Lichenibacterium dinghuense: one gene and its partner. The protein of the gene in region 2 interacts with the protein of the main gene of each other region in a pairwise test. Links are inferred from orthologs where the notes say so. Each region holds a gene or a part of one and is shown on either strand. Other genes may lie near its edges.

Region 1 (8,073 bases), 1.2 Mb from region 2 along the record:
ATCACGGCACGCAGGTGGTCGGCGGCACCTCGCCCGGCAAGGGCGGCCAGACCCACCTCGGCCTGCCGGTCTTCGACACGGTCGCCGAGGCCAAGGCCGCCACGGGCGCCGAAGCCTCCGTGATCTACGTGCCGCCGCCGGGCGCCGCCGACGCGATCCTGGAGGCCGTCGCGGCCGAGATCCCGCTCATCGTCTGCATCACCGAGGGCATCCCGGTGGCCGACATGATCAAGGTCAAGCGCGGCCTGTCGGGCTCGAAGTCCCGCCTCGTCGGGCCGAACTGCCCCGGCGTGATGACGGCCGGCGAGTGCAAGATCGGCATCATGCCGGGCTCCATCTTCAAGCCGGGCTCGGTCGGCGTCGTGTCGCGCTCGGGCACGCTCACCTACGAGGCCGTCTACCAGACCACCGTCGAGGGCCTCGGCCAGACCACCGCGGTCGGCATCGGCGGCGACCCCGTCAAGGGCACGGAGTTCATCGACGTGCTGGAGCTGTTCCTGGCCGACCCCAAGACCGAGTCGATCATCATGATCGGCGAGATCGGCGGCTCGGCCGAGGAGGAAGCGGCGCAGTTCCTCGCCGACGAGGCCAAGCGCGGCCGCAAGAAGCCGATGGTGGGCTTCATCGCGGGCCGCACCGCGCCCCCCGGCCGCCGCATGGGCCACGCCGGCGCCATCATCTCGGGCGGCAAGGGCGACGCCGAGAGCAAGATCGCCGCCATGGAGGCCGCGGGCATCCGCGTGTCGCCCTCGCCGGCCCGCCTCGGAAAAACCCTCGTGGACGTTTTGAAGGGCTGATCGCGCCCGGCCGGGCTGAAAGCTTATAAAAGCGTCAGCCCGCGCCTATCTCCGATGCAAACACACCACCGCTGACGCGACCACCTTCGGCCGCCGCCGGCCGGCATCTGAAGGATCCCCATCCCATGTCACAGCGGGACGACGACGCCCTCCTCGGCTCCAGCTTCCTGTCCGGCGTCAACGCCAGCTACCTCGAACAGCTCCAGGCCCGCTACGAGACCGACCCCGGCAGCGTCGACCCCGAGTGGCGCCGCTTCTTCGACGACCTCGACGACGACGGCGCGGTGAAGAGCGCCGAGGGCGCCTCGTGGAAGCGGCCGAACTGGCCCCCGCTGGCCAACGGCGAGATGACGGCCGTGCTGGACGGCAACTGGGGCGCCGCCGAGGGCGTCCTCGCCACCAAGATCAAGGCCCGCGCCGAGGCCAAGGCGCCCGCGGCCCCGAAGGCCGAGCCCGCCGCCCCCGCCCCGCAGGCCGCCGTCATCTCGGACGAGGACCTGCGCCGCGCGACCCGCGACAGCCTGCGCGCGCTGATGATGATCCGCGCCTTCCGCATGCGCGGCCACCTCCACGCCAACCTCGATCCCCTCGGCCTCGAGCCCGAGCGCGAGAAGGAGGAGATCACCCCCGAGGCCTACGGCTTCACCGCGGCCGACTACGACCGGCCGATCTTCATCGACAACGTGCTGGGGCTGGAGACGGCGACGGTGCGCGAGATGCTGGACATCCTGCGCCGCACCTACTGCTCGACCATCGGCTTCGAGTTCATGCACATGTCGGACCCCGACGAGAAGGCGTGGATGCAGCTGCGCATCGAGGGGCCGGACAAGTCCATCTCCTTCACCCGCGAGGGCAAGCGCGCCATCCTGCAGAAGCTCGTCGAGGCCGAGGGCTTCGAGAAGTTCCTGGACGTGCGCTACACCGGCACTAAGCGCTTCGGCCTCGACGGCGGCGAGGCCATGATCCCGGCGCTGGAGCAGATCATCAAGCGCGGCGGCGCGCTCGGCGTGCAGGAGATCGTGCTCGGCATGGCGCACCGCGGGCGCCTCAACGTGCTCAGCCAGGTGATGGGCAAGCCGCACCGCGCCATCTTCAACGAGTTCAAGGGCGGCTCGGCCTCGCCGGCCGAGGTCGAGGGCTCGGGCGACGTCAAGTACCACCTCGGCGCCTCGTCGGACCGGGAGTTCGACGGCAACCAGGTCCACCTGTCGCTGACCGCGAACCCGTCGCACCTCGAGATCGTCGACCCCGTGGTGCTCGGCAAGGTGCGGGCCAAGCAGGACCAGCTCGACGATCAGGTCGAGCGCGAGAAGGTCATGCCGCTGCTGCTGCACGGCGACGCCGCCTTCGCGGGCCAGGGCGTGATCGCCGAGTGTTTCGGCCTGTCGGGCCTCAAGGGCCACAAGACCGGCGGCTCGATCCACTTCATCATCAACAACCAGATCGGCTTCACCACCTACCCGCGCTTCTCGCGCTCCTCGCCCTACCCGTCCGACGTGGCGAAGATGATCGAGGCGCCGATCTTCCACGTGAACGGCGACGACCCCGAGGCCGTGACCTTCGCGGCCAAGGTGGCGGTGGAGTTCCGGCAGCGGTTCCACAAGCCCGTCGTGATCGACATGTTCTGCTACCGCCGCTTCGGCCACAACGAGGGCGACGAGCCGGGCTTCACCCAGCCGCTGATGTACAAGACCATCCGCGCGCACCGCTCGACGCTGGAGCTCTACGCCGAGAAGCTCGTCGCCGAGGGCGCCGTGACGGCCGAGGAGGTCGAGGCGCAGAAGGCCGAGTTCAGGAAGAAGCTCGACGCCGAGTTCGAGGCCGGCACCTCCTACAAGCCCAACAAGGCCGACTGGCTCGACGGCCGCTGGGCGCACCTGAAATCCGCCGGCACGCAGGAGGACGAGCTCCGCGGCCGCACCGGCGTCGACCTCGCCAAGCTGAAGGAGATCGGCGAGCGGCTGACCGCCGTGCCCGAGCGCTTCCAGCCGCACAAGACCATCGCGCGCTTCATGGAGAACCGCCGCAAGGCCATCGAGAGCGGCGAGGGGCTCGACTGGGCGACCGCCGAGGCGCTGGCCTTCGGCACGCTGCTCGACGAGGGCCGGCGCGTGCGCCTGTCCGGCCAGGACTGCGAGCGCGGCACCTTCTCGCAGCGCCATTCGGTGATCATCGACCAGGAGACCGAGGCCCGCTACATCCCGCTGAACAACATCCGCGACGGCCAGGCCAACTACGAGGTCATCAACTCGATGCTCTCGGAGGAGGCGGTGCTGGGCTTCGAATACGGCTACTCGCTCGCCGAGCCCAACGCGCTGACGCTGTGGGAAGCGCAGTTCGGCGACTTCGCCAACGGCGCCCAGGTGGTGTTCGACCAGTTCATCTCGGCGGGCGAGCGCAAGTGGCTGCGCCTGTCCGGCCTCGTCTGCCTCTTGCCGCACGGCTACGAGGGCCAGGGGCCGGAGCATTCCTCCGCGCGCTTGGAGCGCTTCCTGCAGATGTGCGCCGAGGACAACATGCAGGTGGCCAACGTCACCACGCCCGCCAACTACTTCCACATCCTGCGCCGGCAGCTGAAGCGCGACATCCGGAAGCCGCTGATCCTGATGACGCCGAAGTCGCTACTGCGCCACAAGCGCGCGACCTCGACGCTGGACGAGATGGCGGCGGGCTCGACCTTCCACCGCGTGCTGCGCGACGACGCCGAGCGGCTGAGCGGCGGCCCGAAGCTCGCCCCGGACGCCAAGATCCGCCGCGTCGTGCTGTGCACCGGCAAGGTCTACTACGACCTCTTCGAGGAGCGCGAGAAGCGCGGCATCGACGACGTGTATCTGCTGCGCGTCGAGCAGCTCTACCCGTTCCCGCTGAAGACGCTGGTGGGCGAGCTGTCGCGCTTCCGCGACGCCGAGGTCGTGTGGTGCCAGGAGGAGCCCAAGAACATGGGGTCCTGGAACTTCGTCGACCCCTACATCGAGTGGGTCATGGATCAGGCCAAGATGGAGCGCCGCCGCCCGCGCTACGCCGGCCGCCCGGCCGCGGCCGCGACCGCGACGGGCCTGATGTCCAAGCATCTCAGCCAGCTCAAGGCCTTCATGGACGACGCCTTCGCGGGGTGATAGGCCCCGCGCAGACCCATATGCAGCCCCGCGCCCCGAAAGGGGCGCGGCCGTATCTGAATGACGGGCGCGCAGGACCCTTTCCGGGACCTCCGGCGCCGAACGATCGGGACGAATCCCCCCATGGCGACTGAGATCCGCGTTCCCACCCTCGGCGAATCCGTGAGCGAGGCCACGATCGGCCGCTGGTTCAAGAAGGCGGGCGACACCGTCAAGGCCGACGAGCCGGTGTGCGAGCTGGAGACCGACAAGGTCACCCTGGAGGTCAACGCCCCCGCGGCCGGCGTGCTGAGCGAGATCGTCGCGAAGGACGGCGAGACCGTCACCCCCGGCGCCATCCTGGGCCAGATCTCCGCCGGCGCCGCCGGCGCCGCCGGCGCGGCTCCCGCGGCCAAGCCGGCCGCGAAGGCGGAGCCCGCCAAGCCCGCGCCCGCCAAGGCGCCCTCCGCCGTGCAGGGCATCGAGACCGGCGCCGGCTACGGCAACCATTCCGAACCCGCCCCGGCCGCCGCGGCTCCGGCCGGGGCCGGCGGAGGCGGGACGGACATCAAGGTGCCGACGCTGGGCGAGTCGGTCAGCGAGGCCACGGTCGCCAAGTGGTTCAAGAAGCCCGGCGACGCCGTGAAGGCCGACGAGCCGCTGTGCGAGCTCGAGACCGACAAGGTGACGCTGGAGGTCAACGCGCCCACGGCCGGCGTGCTCGCCGTCATCGGGGTCGAGGCCGGCGCCACCGTCACGCCCGGCGCGGTGCTGGGCCAGATCGCCGGGAGCGGCGGCAGCCCTGCTGCCGCCCCCGCCCCTTCGGCCAACGGCGCCGCGGCCCCCGCGCCGAAGTCGCCGACCGCCATGCCGCCGGCCCCCTCCGCGGCCAAGATGGCGGCCGAGCGCGGCATCGACCTCGGCGGCGTCGAGGGCTCGGGCAAGCGCGGCCAGGTGCTCAAGGGCGACGTCATCGCGGCCGCCTCGGCTCGACCGGCCCCCGCGGCGGCGCGCCCGGCCCCTGCGCCCGCCCCTGCCCCGCGCGCGCCCTCGCCGGCCGACGACGCGGCGCGCGAGGAGCGCGTGCGGATGACCAAGCTGCGCCAGACCATCGCGCAGCGCCTCAAGGACGCGCAGAACACCGCCGCCATGCTGACCACCTTCAACGAGGTGGACATGAGCGGCGTCATGGCGCTGCGGGCCAAGTACAAGGACGTGTTCGAGAAGAAGCACGGCACGAAGCTCGGCTTCATGGGCCTGTTCGTGAAGGCCACCGTGGCGGCCCTCAAGGAGTTGCCCGCCGTCAACGCCGAGATCGACGGCACCGACATCGTCTACAAGAACTTCTACCACATCGGCATCGCGGTCGGCACCGACAAGGGCCTCGTCGTGCCGGTGGTGCGGGACGCCGACGCGCTCGGCCTCGCCGACATCGAGAAGACCATCGCGGGCTACGGCAAGAAGGCGCGCGACGGCCAGCTCTCGATCGCCGAGATGCGCGGCGGCACCTTCACGATCACCAACGGCGGCATCTACGGCTCGCTGATGTCGACGCCGATCCTCAACGCCCCGCAGTCCGGCATCCTCGGCATGCACAAGATCCAGGACCGCCCGGTCGTGGTGGGCGGCAAGGTCGAGGTGCGGCCGATGATGTACCTCGCCCTGTCCTACGACCACCGCATCGTCGACGGCCGCGAGGCCGTGACCTTCCTGGTCCGCGTCAAGGACGCCCTGGAAGACCCGAGCCGGCTGATGCTGGACGTGTGACCGCGGGCCGGCTCGACCCGGTCCGCCCGCCCGAAATCCCGAAAGGGCGCCCCGCCGCGCAGGCGCCGGCGCCCTTTTCCGTTTCCGGACCGGCCGGTCCCGGGGCAAGATCGGCGACGGTTCGATCTTTCAGGGGATGACACCTCATGGACGGCGGCGATCCCGGCGCTCTCCGGCCCTCAACGGGCCGCCCGTCGCGGCGCGAGGTCCTGGCGGGCGCCCTCGCGCTCGGCGCCGCGGGATCGGCGCTGCCGGCCTTCGCGGCCGACGCCGGGCCGACGAGCGGCGGCACGCTGCGACTCGGCCTCGCGGGCGGCTCCACCACCGACACCCTCGATCCCCGCACCTGGGACGACTCGGTGATGATCGCGGTCGGCTTCGCGCTCTACAACAACCTCGTCGAGATCGGCGCCGACAACCGCGCCGAGCCGGCCCTCGCGACCGGCTGGGAGCCGAGCGACGGCGCGCGGGTCTGGACGCTGGCGCTGCGCCGGGGCGTGCACTTCCGCTCCGGCCGGGAGTTCACGGCCGACGACGCGGTCTATTCGCTGAACCTCCACCGCGGCGACGCCACGTCCGGCGCGGCCGGCGTGATGAAGCCCGTCACCGACATCCGCAGGGTCGACGCCTCCACGCTCCGGGTCACGCTGGCCTCGGGCAACGCCGACTTCCCGCTCGTCCTCACCGACTACCACCTCAAGATGGTGCCGGACGGCTTCGCCGACTGGCCCCGGCCGGACGGCACCGGCGCCTTCGCGCTCGACGCCTTCGAGCCCGGCGTCCGCGTGGCGCTGAGGAAGGCCGGCCCCTACTGGAAGCCCGACCGCGGCCACCTCGACGCCGTCGAGATCACGGTGATCGACGACGTCGGCGCCCGCATGGCCGCGCTGATCTCGGGCGAGGTCGACGCCATCAACCGGGCCGACACCAGGACCGTGTCGCGCATCGACAAGAGCCCGACGCTGGAGATCGTCCGGTCGGCGGGCGGCTGGTACCCCGTCATGGCCATGATGGTGGACCGGGCGCCCTACGACAGCCCGGACCTCCGCCGGGCCCTGAAATGCGCCGTCGACCGCGAGCAGATGATCAAGGTGCTGTTCTCCGGCTACGGCACGCTCGGCAACGACAACCCGATCCCGCGCAGCGACCCCGCCTTCAACACCGACCTCGAACAGCTGAAGTACGACCCCGACAAGGCGCGCTTCCACTTCAGGCGGGCCGGCGTCGCCAACCCCAACATCGTCCTGCGGACCTCGGCCGGCGTGTTCGGCGGGTCGGCCGACATGGCGACGCTGCTGCAGGCGACGGCGTCGCGCTGCGACATCCCCGTCGCGGTGCGGACGGAGCCGTCGGACGGCTACTTCACCAAGGTGTGGCTGAAGGAGCCCTTCACGGTCAGCTACTGGGCGGGCCGGCCCTCCGCCACCCAGATGCTGGAGGTCGCCTACGGCAGAGCCTCGCCGTGGAACGAGTCCCACTGGACCGATCCCCGCTTCGACCAGCTCCTCACCCTGGCCCAGGCCGAGACCGACGAGACCAGGCGCCGCGGCTACGTGTGGGACATGCAGGCCCTGCTGACCGGGGAGGGCGGCACGCTGATCCCCTGCTTCCGCGACTGGCTCGACGCCCACAACCGCAGGGTCGGCGGGCACACGCCCCATTCGGGCTTCGACATGGACAACGGCCGCATCTGCGAGATGGCCTGGATCAAGGCCGAGCGCTGACGGGGGTGCCCGACCGGGGGAGGCCGGGCCCGCGAAATTTTGTCCGACGAAGCCACTGGCGCTCGCGGAAACCCGTGCTAGTCTGCTCACGCCGATCAAAGAATCGGAACAGATGTCGGGAGGATACTATGCGAGGCGTCGTCATCGCGAGTGCTGCGGCAGCGTTGCTGTGCAGTCAGGCCCAGGCGGCCGACCCCAAGCCGCTGTACTTCGTGGTCAACGGCGCGTCGGACTTCTGGAAGGCGGCGGAGGCCGGCCTGAAGAAGGCGCAGACTGAACTGCCGAACTACAAGCTGCAGATCAAGTACCCCGAGCAGTCGTCGGCCGCGATCCAGAACCGGCTGATGGACGACCTGGTGGCCTCGGGCGCGGCCGGCATCATGGTCAGCGCCGTCGACCCCAAGACGCAGACGGAGGAGCTCGACAAGATCGGCGGCCAGGTGACGCTGTTCACCACGGACAGCGACGCGCCCAAGACCAAGCGCGTCGCCTACGTGGGCTCCAGCAACATCGACGCCGGCAAGCAGGCGGGCTCGCTGATGACCAAGGCCATGCCGAACGGCGGCAAGTGCATGGGCTTCGTCGGCCTGCCGGGGGCCGACAACGCGCGCGAGCGCATCGACGGCATCAAGGACGCCATCAAGGGCTCGAAGGTCGACCTCGTCGACGTGCGGGCCGACGACATCGACC
Region 2 (7,522 bases):
GTCCGCGCTGGCGCTGATGGGCGCCGCCGCGGCCCTGGCGGGACCGGCCCGCGCCGAGAACCTGCCGGACGCGCTGTCGAAGGCCTATTTCAACAACCCCAACCTCAACGCCCAGCGCTCCACCACGCGCGCCGCCGACGAGAACATCCCGATCGCCAACTCCGGCTACATGCCGCACGTGGCCGTGTCGGGCGACCTCGGCGCCCAGTACCAGGACTATCGGAGCCCCCTCGGCGTCGCCAGCGGCATCTCGGGGACGTCGGGCATCTCGGGGACCTCCGGGGCTTCCGGAGCCACGGGCTCGACCAGCACGGGCGTGACGGGCTCGACGGGCGCCAGCGGCGCGCTCGGGACCACGGGCACCACCGGCCTCGCGAGCCGCGCCCTCGCGAGCTCGGCGAGCCGGACGACCGCGTCCGGCTCCACGGGCAACAGCGTCACGCAGACCGACCTGTCCGGCACCGTCATCCCCCGCGGCGCGGGCATCACGGTCACGCAGACGCTCTTCGACGGGCTGCGCACGACCAACAACATCCGCTCGGCGGAATCCAACGTCTTCGCCAGCCGGGAAACGCTGCGCAACGTCGAGCAGAGCGTGCTGCAGAGCGGCGCGCAGAACTACATGGACGTGCTGCGCGACACGGCCATCCTCGATCTGCGCAACTCCAACATCAAGGTGCTGGAGGAGCAGCTCCGCCAGACGCAGGACCGCTTCAAGGTCGGCGAGGTGACGCGCACCGACGTCGCCCAGGCCGAAGCCAGCGTGGCGGGGTCGCGCGCCGACTACTTCGCGGCGCAGTCGCAGCTGCAGAACTCGATCGCCAGCTATCGTCAGGTCATCGGCGAGCAGCCGACGCGGCTCGAGCCGGCGCGGCCGCTCGACCGCGGCATCCCGCCCTCGCTCGAGAACGCCATCGCGGTCGCCATGGTGGAGCACCCGTCGATCCAGGCGGCGCTGCACGGCGTCGACGTGGCGTCGCTGCAGGTCAAGATCGCGGAAGGCGCGCTCTACCCCACCCTGACGCTGAACGGCTCGGCCCAGCAGCGCTACGACGTCAGCAACGTCGGCGGCTCCAACGCCCTGGTGGCCTCGATCGTGGGCTCGCTGCAGGTGCCGATCTACGAGGGCGGCGCCTCCTACGGGCAGATCCGCCAGGCCAAGGAGCAGCTCGGCACGGCCGAGTTCCAGGTGGACGTGTCGCGCGACAACGTCCGCGCCGCCGTGATCTCGGCCTGGGGCCTGCTGGTGTCCTCCAAGGCCGCCGTGCAGGCCGACCAGGCGCAGGTCAACGCCGCCGAGATCGCGCTCAACGGCACCCGCGAGGAGGCCCGCGTCGGCCAGCGCACCACGCTCGACGTGCTGAACGCCCAGCAGACGCTGCTGAACGCCCGCGTGCAGCTCGTCGGCGCTCAGCGCGACCGCGTGGTGGCCACCTACGCCATCCTGGCGTCCTGCGGGCGGCTGTCCGCCTCGGGGCTGAACCTCAAGCTGCAGCCCTACAATCCCACGGTCCACTTCGACCAGGTCAAGGACAAGTGGTTCGGCCTGCGCACGCCGGACGGGCGCTGAGCCCGGGTCGACACCGAAGAAGCGGCGCGTAAACCACGCGGCCGGGTTGTCCACGGAACTTAGGCGCGCGCGGCTTGTTTGCGCAGGCAACCGGACGTATCCGTTAAGGACAGGTTTACGCCGCAATTTTTCGTCGGCGCGGCAGACCTGGATCGAGATCCCGTAAAGCGTAAGAAGGTCCACAGGACATGACCGCTGCCAGCGCCAATCCCCCCGAGCCGGCCGAGGGTCGGCCGTCCGAGCCGTCGATGGAGGACATCCTGGCCTCGATCCGTCGGATCATCGCCGACGATCAGAACGGCGGCGGCAAGGCTGCGGCGTCCGTCAACGGGGCCCGGCGCCCCGAGCCGGCGGAAGGCGAGCGGACGACGGCGGCGCGCGCCCGCACGCCCTACGACGACGTGCTGGACCTCGCCCGGCTGGTGCCCTCGGCGGATCGCGGGCCCGCTCCCGCCGGCCAGGCGGTGGCGCCGAGGGGACAGGACCCGGGGATCGTGGCTTACCCCGAGGAGGCGCGGGACGAGAGGACGGCCGGCGGCACGTCGAGCCTGCGGGCCCGCCTGCCCGAGCCGGCGACGCGCGGACAGACGCAGGATAAGGACCACCCCATGCTTGACCATCCCGTTCCAGCCCTGAACGAAGACGCGGAAGGCGAACTGCTGTCGCCGCCGCTCGGCGAATCCGTGATGTCGGCCTTCGAAACGCTGGCCGCGACCGTGGTGCTGCAGAACACGCCGATGCTCGAGCGCGTGATGCGCGACCTCCTCCGGCCCATGCTCAAGACGTGGCTCGACGACAACCTCCCGGGGCTGGTGGAGCGCCTGGTCCGGGCCGAGATCGAGCGGGTGGCGCGCGGCAGCCGCGGCTGACCCGCCGATTCGACCGAACGCGACGGTGCAGGAGACGGCCCCCGCCCGCGGGGGCCGTTTCGCGTTGAAGAACTCTTGAGCATCGCCGTCGGAATCCTGGCAACGGGCCGCGTGATTGCTTCGGCGTTGCGGATCTACATCGATTCGCGACCTAGACGTTGCAGCCGGGCAACAATCCCACTTCATCCCGATCCGGCCCGATGGGTGCAGCTTGGACGCCGCTATTCAGCCATAAACCGACCGCTACTCTCCCCCATCGAGAGTTGATCGCCGCTCCGAAGGCGAGATGAACGGGAGATGACCGCCGGGCGACCGTCGCGGCCGTCTCCCGCGTGTCCGGGCCGCGCAGGGCTCCGGCATGACGGTCGAGGGAAACCGGGTTCCATGGGGGCATGCCGCAGTCTTCTCGGTCGAAGCCGCGTCGCCAAGGGCGCTGCCGCGCGCCGCGGCGCCGAGCGTTCTCGCGGTTGAGCCCCCGATCCATGTCGCTCGTCCACCGGACCGCGGTCCTCCTGGCCCTCGCGCTGCCCTGCTGGGCCCCGGCGGCCTCGGCCTTCGACGGGGCTGACGGCCTCCCGCAGGACGCCAAGGCGTCCGGCGCCCTGTCCCTGTTCAAGAGCTCGTCCCAGGCCCTCCGGCTCGGCATGGATGGCTACCGCTCGGGCAACTACAAGACCTCGGTCGAAGCCTTCGAATATGCCGCCGCCAACGGCAACCCGCTCGCGCGCTGGAAGCTCGGGCGCATGTACGCGGCCGGCGACGGCGTCCCGCAGGACGACGACAAGGCTTACCGCTATTATTCGCAGATCGTGAACACCTACGACGAGGACGACGGGGACCGCCGCGACCTGTCGGCCGTGTCGGACGCCTTCGTGGCCGTCGGCGTCTACAGCCTCAACGGCCTGCCGAAGACCGGCGTGAAGGCCGACCCGGAGCGGGCGCTCGAGATGTTCCAGTATGCGGCGCTGAACTTCGGCAACGCCGACGCCCAGTACAACCTCGCCCGCCTCTACCTCGACGGCGCGGACGGCGCCGTGGCGAAGGACTCCCGGCAGGCCGTGCGCTGGCTGGCCCTGGCGGCCGACAAGGGGCACCTGCAGGCGCAGGCGCTGCTGGGCCACATGCTGTTCAGCGGCTTCGACGGCATGCCGCCGCAGCGGGCCAGGGGCCTGATGTGGCTCACGATGGCGCGCGACGCGGCCGTGCTGGGCAAAGACCCGAAGGACGCCTGGATCGTCGACCTCTACGCCAAGACGGCCGCCTCGGCCACCGACAGCGACCGGCAGGTGGCCTCACTGTACCTCGACGAGCACCACAAGCGGAACTGAGCGGGGAGGCGCCGGCGTCTCGCGGCGCGGCTATTCGGCCGCCGCCTCGAACAGCGTCGTCAGGGCCAGCCACTCGTCCTCCGCGGTCTCCAGCGCCCGGGCGAGCTCCTTGCGCTGGCCCGCGAGCTGCCCGGCCTTGTTCTTGTCCCGCGAATAGGCGTTGGGGTCGACCAGCGCGGCGTCGATCCGCTCCATCAGCCCCGTGAGCTTGGCGATCCTCTCCTCCAGCGCCGCGATCTGCTTCTTGGTCTGCGCCGCGAGCTTGGCCGGGGAGGGGGAGCGGTCGGGCGCCGCCTCCTTCTCGGCCTTGGGCTTGCGGGCCGCCGCGGACCCCGAGGCGCGGCTAAGCACCAGCGCCTTGTAGTCGTCCATGTCGCCGTCGAAGGCCTTCACGGTGCCGCCGTCCACCAGCCACAGCCGGTCCGCGCAGGCGTCGATCAGGTAGCGGTCGTGGGAGATGATGACGATCGCGCCCTCGTAGTCGTTGATGGCCTCGATCAGGGCCGCGCGGCTGTCGATGTCGAGGTGGTTGGTGGGCTCGTCGAGGATCAGGAGGTGCGGCCCGTCGAAGGCCGCGAGCCCCATCATCAGCCGCGCCTTCTCGCCGCCCGACAGCTGCGACACGGGCGTGTCGGCCTTGGTGGCCGGAAAGCCGAGCTGGGCGCACTTGCCGCGGATGCGGCTCTCCGTGCCGTCCTTCATCCGCGCCGCCACGTAGCCGTAGGGCGTCTGCGCTTCGCCGAGCTCCTCGACCTGGTGCTGGGCGAAGAAGCCCACAGTCATCTTGGAGGACTTCTTCAGCGAGCCGCCGAGCGTCGCCATGCGGCCCGCCACGAGCTTGGCGAAGGTGGACTTGCCGTTGCCGTTCGAGCCGAGCAGGCCGATGCGGTCGTCGTTGGAGATGTTGAGGCTGAGCCGGCTCAGCACCGGCCGGTCGTCGTAGCCCGTCGCGGCGCCGTCCATCGCGACGATGGGCGGGCTCAGCGGCCGCTCGGGCGAGGGCAGGTGGAAGGGCATGACCTGGCTGTCGACGATGGCCGAGATCGGCTTCATGCGCTCCAGCATCTTGATGCGCGACTGCGCCTGGCTGGCCTTGGTGGCGGAGGCGCGGAAGCGGTCGACGAAGCTCTGCAGGTGCTTGCGCTGCTCCTCCTGCTTCTTGATGTGCTTGGCCTGGATGGCCTGCTGCTCGCGGCGCTGCGTCTCGAAGCTGTCGTAGTTGCCCCGCCACAGCGTCAGCTTCGCTTGGTCGAGGTGCAGGATGTGGTCGCAGACGGCGTCGAGCAGGTCGCGGTCGTGGCTGATGATCAGCACCGTCGCCGGATAGGTGGCGAGGTAGTCGATCAGCCAGAGCGTGCCCTCCATGTCGAGGTAGTTGGTGGGCTCGTCGAGCAGCAGCAGGTCGGGCCGGGTGAACAGCACCGCCGCCAGCGCGACGCGCATCCGCCAGCCGCCGGAGAACTCGGACAGCGCGCGGTTCTGCGCGGCCTCGGCGAAGCCGAGGCCCTGCAGGATGGTTGCGGCGCGCGAGGGCGCCGCGTGGGCCTCAATGTCGACAAGGCGGGCGTGCACCTCGGCGATGCGGTTGGGGTCCGTCGCGGTGTCGGCCTCGGCGAGCAGCGCCGCGCGCTCGCGGTCCGCGTCGAGCACGAAGTCGATCAGCGTCGTGGGACCGCCGGGCGCCTCCTGCTCCACCTGCCCGAGCCGCATGCGGTTGGGGATCTGCAGCGTGCCCGATTCGGGGTGGAGGTCGCCCGCGATCATCCGGAACAGCGTCGTCTTGCCGGTGCCGTTGCGGCCGACGAAGCCCGTCCGCGCGCCGGTCGGGATCGCAGCCGACGCGTGGTCGAACAGCATGCGCGGCCCGAGCCGGTAGGTGAGATCGTTGATGTGGAGCATGGCCGGAGATGTGACGCGCGCGGGCCCGCAGCGCAAGGCTCATGCCGGCTCCCCAGCCTTGTGGGGACGGGGGCGCGCCGGTAAGAGGGGCCGCCCGGGCGCAGCGCCCGCCTTTCAGACCTGAGTGAGCCCACCATGGCCGTCGAGCACACCTTCTCCATCCTCAAGCCGGACGTGACCCGCCGCAACCTCACCGGCGCCGTCAACGCCGTGATCGAGAAGGCCGGCCTGCGCATCGTCGCCCAGAAGCGCATCAAGATGAGCCGCGCCCAGGCCGAGGAGTTCTACGGCGTCCACAAGGAGCGCCCCTTCTTCGGCGAGCTCGTCGAGATGATGACCTCGGCCCCGGTGGTCGTGCAGGTGCTCGAAGGCGAGAACGCCATCCTGAAGTACCGCGAAGTGATGGGCGCCACGAACCCCGAGAAGGCCGACGCCGGCACGATCCGCAAGGAGTTCGCGCTGTCGATGGGCGAGAACTCGGCCCACGGCTCGGACGCCCCCGAGACCGCCAAGCAGGAGATCGCGCAGTTCTTCAAGCCGGACGAGATCGTCGGCTGAGGCGCATCATCCGGCCGCACTCCGCAGCCGGACCTCGAGGGCGGAAACTCTGTCCTGACATCGCCGGCGGCTCGCGAGCCGCCGGCGAACGCCGAGCGACCTTCGTAGAGGGTCGACGATCTCGCGCACGGATCTGCGAGGCCGAAGCTCACGCGTCCGCCGCGCCCTCGTCCGTCGGAGCCTGGACCACCCTCTCGCCATCGAGCCGGACCTGGCCCGACGCCACCAGGGCCAGCGCCCGCGGATAGATCACGTGCTCCTGTTCGAGCACGCGCGCGGCGAGTTTATCCGGCGTGTCGCCGTCGTGCACCGGCACGCTCCCCTGCAGGATGGTCGGCCCCCCGTCGAGCTCCGGCAGCACGAAATGCACGGTCGCGCCGTGCAGCTTCACCCCCGCCTCCAGCGCTCGCGCATGGGTGTCGAGCCCCTTGAAGGCCGGCAGCAAGGCCGGGTGGATGGAGATCATGCGCCCGAGCCAGCGCTCGCAGAACCACGGGCTCACCACCCGCATGAAGCCCGCGAGGCACACGAACTCGACCCCGTGCCCGGCCAGCACGGCGTCGACGGCGCGGTCGAAGGCCTCGCGGCTCGGGTAGTCGCGGTGGCTCAGGGTCGCGGTCGCGATCCCCGCGGCCCGGGCTGTCGCGAGGCCGCCGGCCTCGGCCCTGTTCGAGAAGACCAGCACGGCTTCGGCCGGGAAGTCCGGCGCCGCCATGGCGCGCAGCAGCGCCTCCATGTTGGAGCCGCGGCCCGAGATCAGGATCGCGGTGCGCCGCCGCGGCCCGCCGGCCCGGCCCGTCACAGCGCGAGGTCCCGCCGGATGACGACGCGCTCAAGGCCCGCGGCGCGCGTGATCTCGCCGATCCGCACCGCGGGCGAGCCGAGCTCGGCGAAGACCGCCTCGGCCTCGGCCGCGCGGTCGGCGGCCACCACCACCGCCATGCCGATCCCGCAGTTGAAGGTGCGGGCCATCTCGGCCGGCGCGATGTTGCCCTGCGCCGCGAGCCACTTGAACACGGGCGGCACCGCCACCGCATCGAGGTCGAGCGCGCAGCCGAGCCCGTCCGGCAGGACGCGGGGCAGGTTGTCGACGAAGCCGCCGCCGGTGATGTGGGCCAGGGCGCGGATGCCTGCGGTCCGCTTCAGCGCGGCCAGCAGCACCTTCACGTAGATGCGGGTCGGCACGAGCAGCGCTTCCGCGAGCGTCACCCCTTCGGCGAAGGGGCAGGGCGCGTCCCAGGCGAGGCCGGCCCGCTCCACCACGCGCCGCACGAGCGAGAAGCCGTTGGAATGGAGGC

The links.
Region 1: the proteins of L7N97_RS20460 (region 2) and L7N97_RS14750 interact in binary tests that used the Escherichia coli proteins (3 or more experiments, as listed by UniProt). The link is inferred for Lichenibacterium dinghuense from one-to-one orthologs.

Annotation. Positions count from the first base shown.
Region 1 is NZ_JAJLMN010000001.1:3,087,460-3,095,532, reverse strand. What follows is about bases 590-4,113. They hold L7N97_RS14750 (2-oxoglutarate dehydrogenase E1 component), read left to right. Parts: upstream 590-922; coding sequence 923-3,913; downstream 3,914-4,113. Other genes in these bases: odhB (2-oxoglutarate dehydrogenase complex dihydrolipoyllysine-residue succinyltransferase), read left to right, coding at 4,037-4,113; sucD (succinate--CoA ligase subunit alpha), read left to right, coding at 590-797. Outside these bases: more of sucD, read left to right, coding at 1-589; more of odhB, read left to right, coding at 4,114-5,659; L7N97_RS14740 (ABC transporter substrate-binding protein), read left to right, coding at 5,806-7,383; L7N97_RS14735 (sugar-binding protein), read left to right, coding at 7,512-8,073. UniProt on the Escherichia coli protein: E1 component of the 2-oxoglutarate dehydrogenase (OGDH) complex which catalyzes the decarboxylation of 2-oxoglutarate, the first step in the conversion of 2-oxoglutarate to succinyl-CoA and CO(2).
Region 2 is NZ_JAJLMN010000001.1:4,290,962-4,298,483, forward strand. The notes cover bases 3,233-6,205. They hold L7N97_RS20460 (ABC-F family ATP-binding cassette domain-containing protein), read right to left. Parts: upstream 5,667-6,205; coding sequence 3,798-5,666; downstream 3,233-3,797. Other genes in these bases: L7N97_RS20455 (tetratricopeptide repeat protein), read left to right, coding at 3,233-3,767; ndk (nucleoside-diphosphate kinase), read left to right, coding at 5,802-6,205. Outside these bases: L7N97_RS20445 (TolC family outer membrane protein), read left to right, coding at 1-1,570; L7N97_RS30670 (PopZ family protein), read left to right, coding at 1,819-2,439; more of L7N97_RS20455, read left to right, coding at 2,922-3,232; more of ndk, read left to right, coding at 6,206-6,224; purN (phosphoribosylglycinamide formyltransferase), read right to left, coding at 6,373-7,026; purM (phosphoribosylformylglycinamidine cyclo-ligase), read right to left, coding at 7,023-7,522. UniProt on the Escherichia coli protein: Genetic data indicate it may be involved in ribosome assembly or function.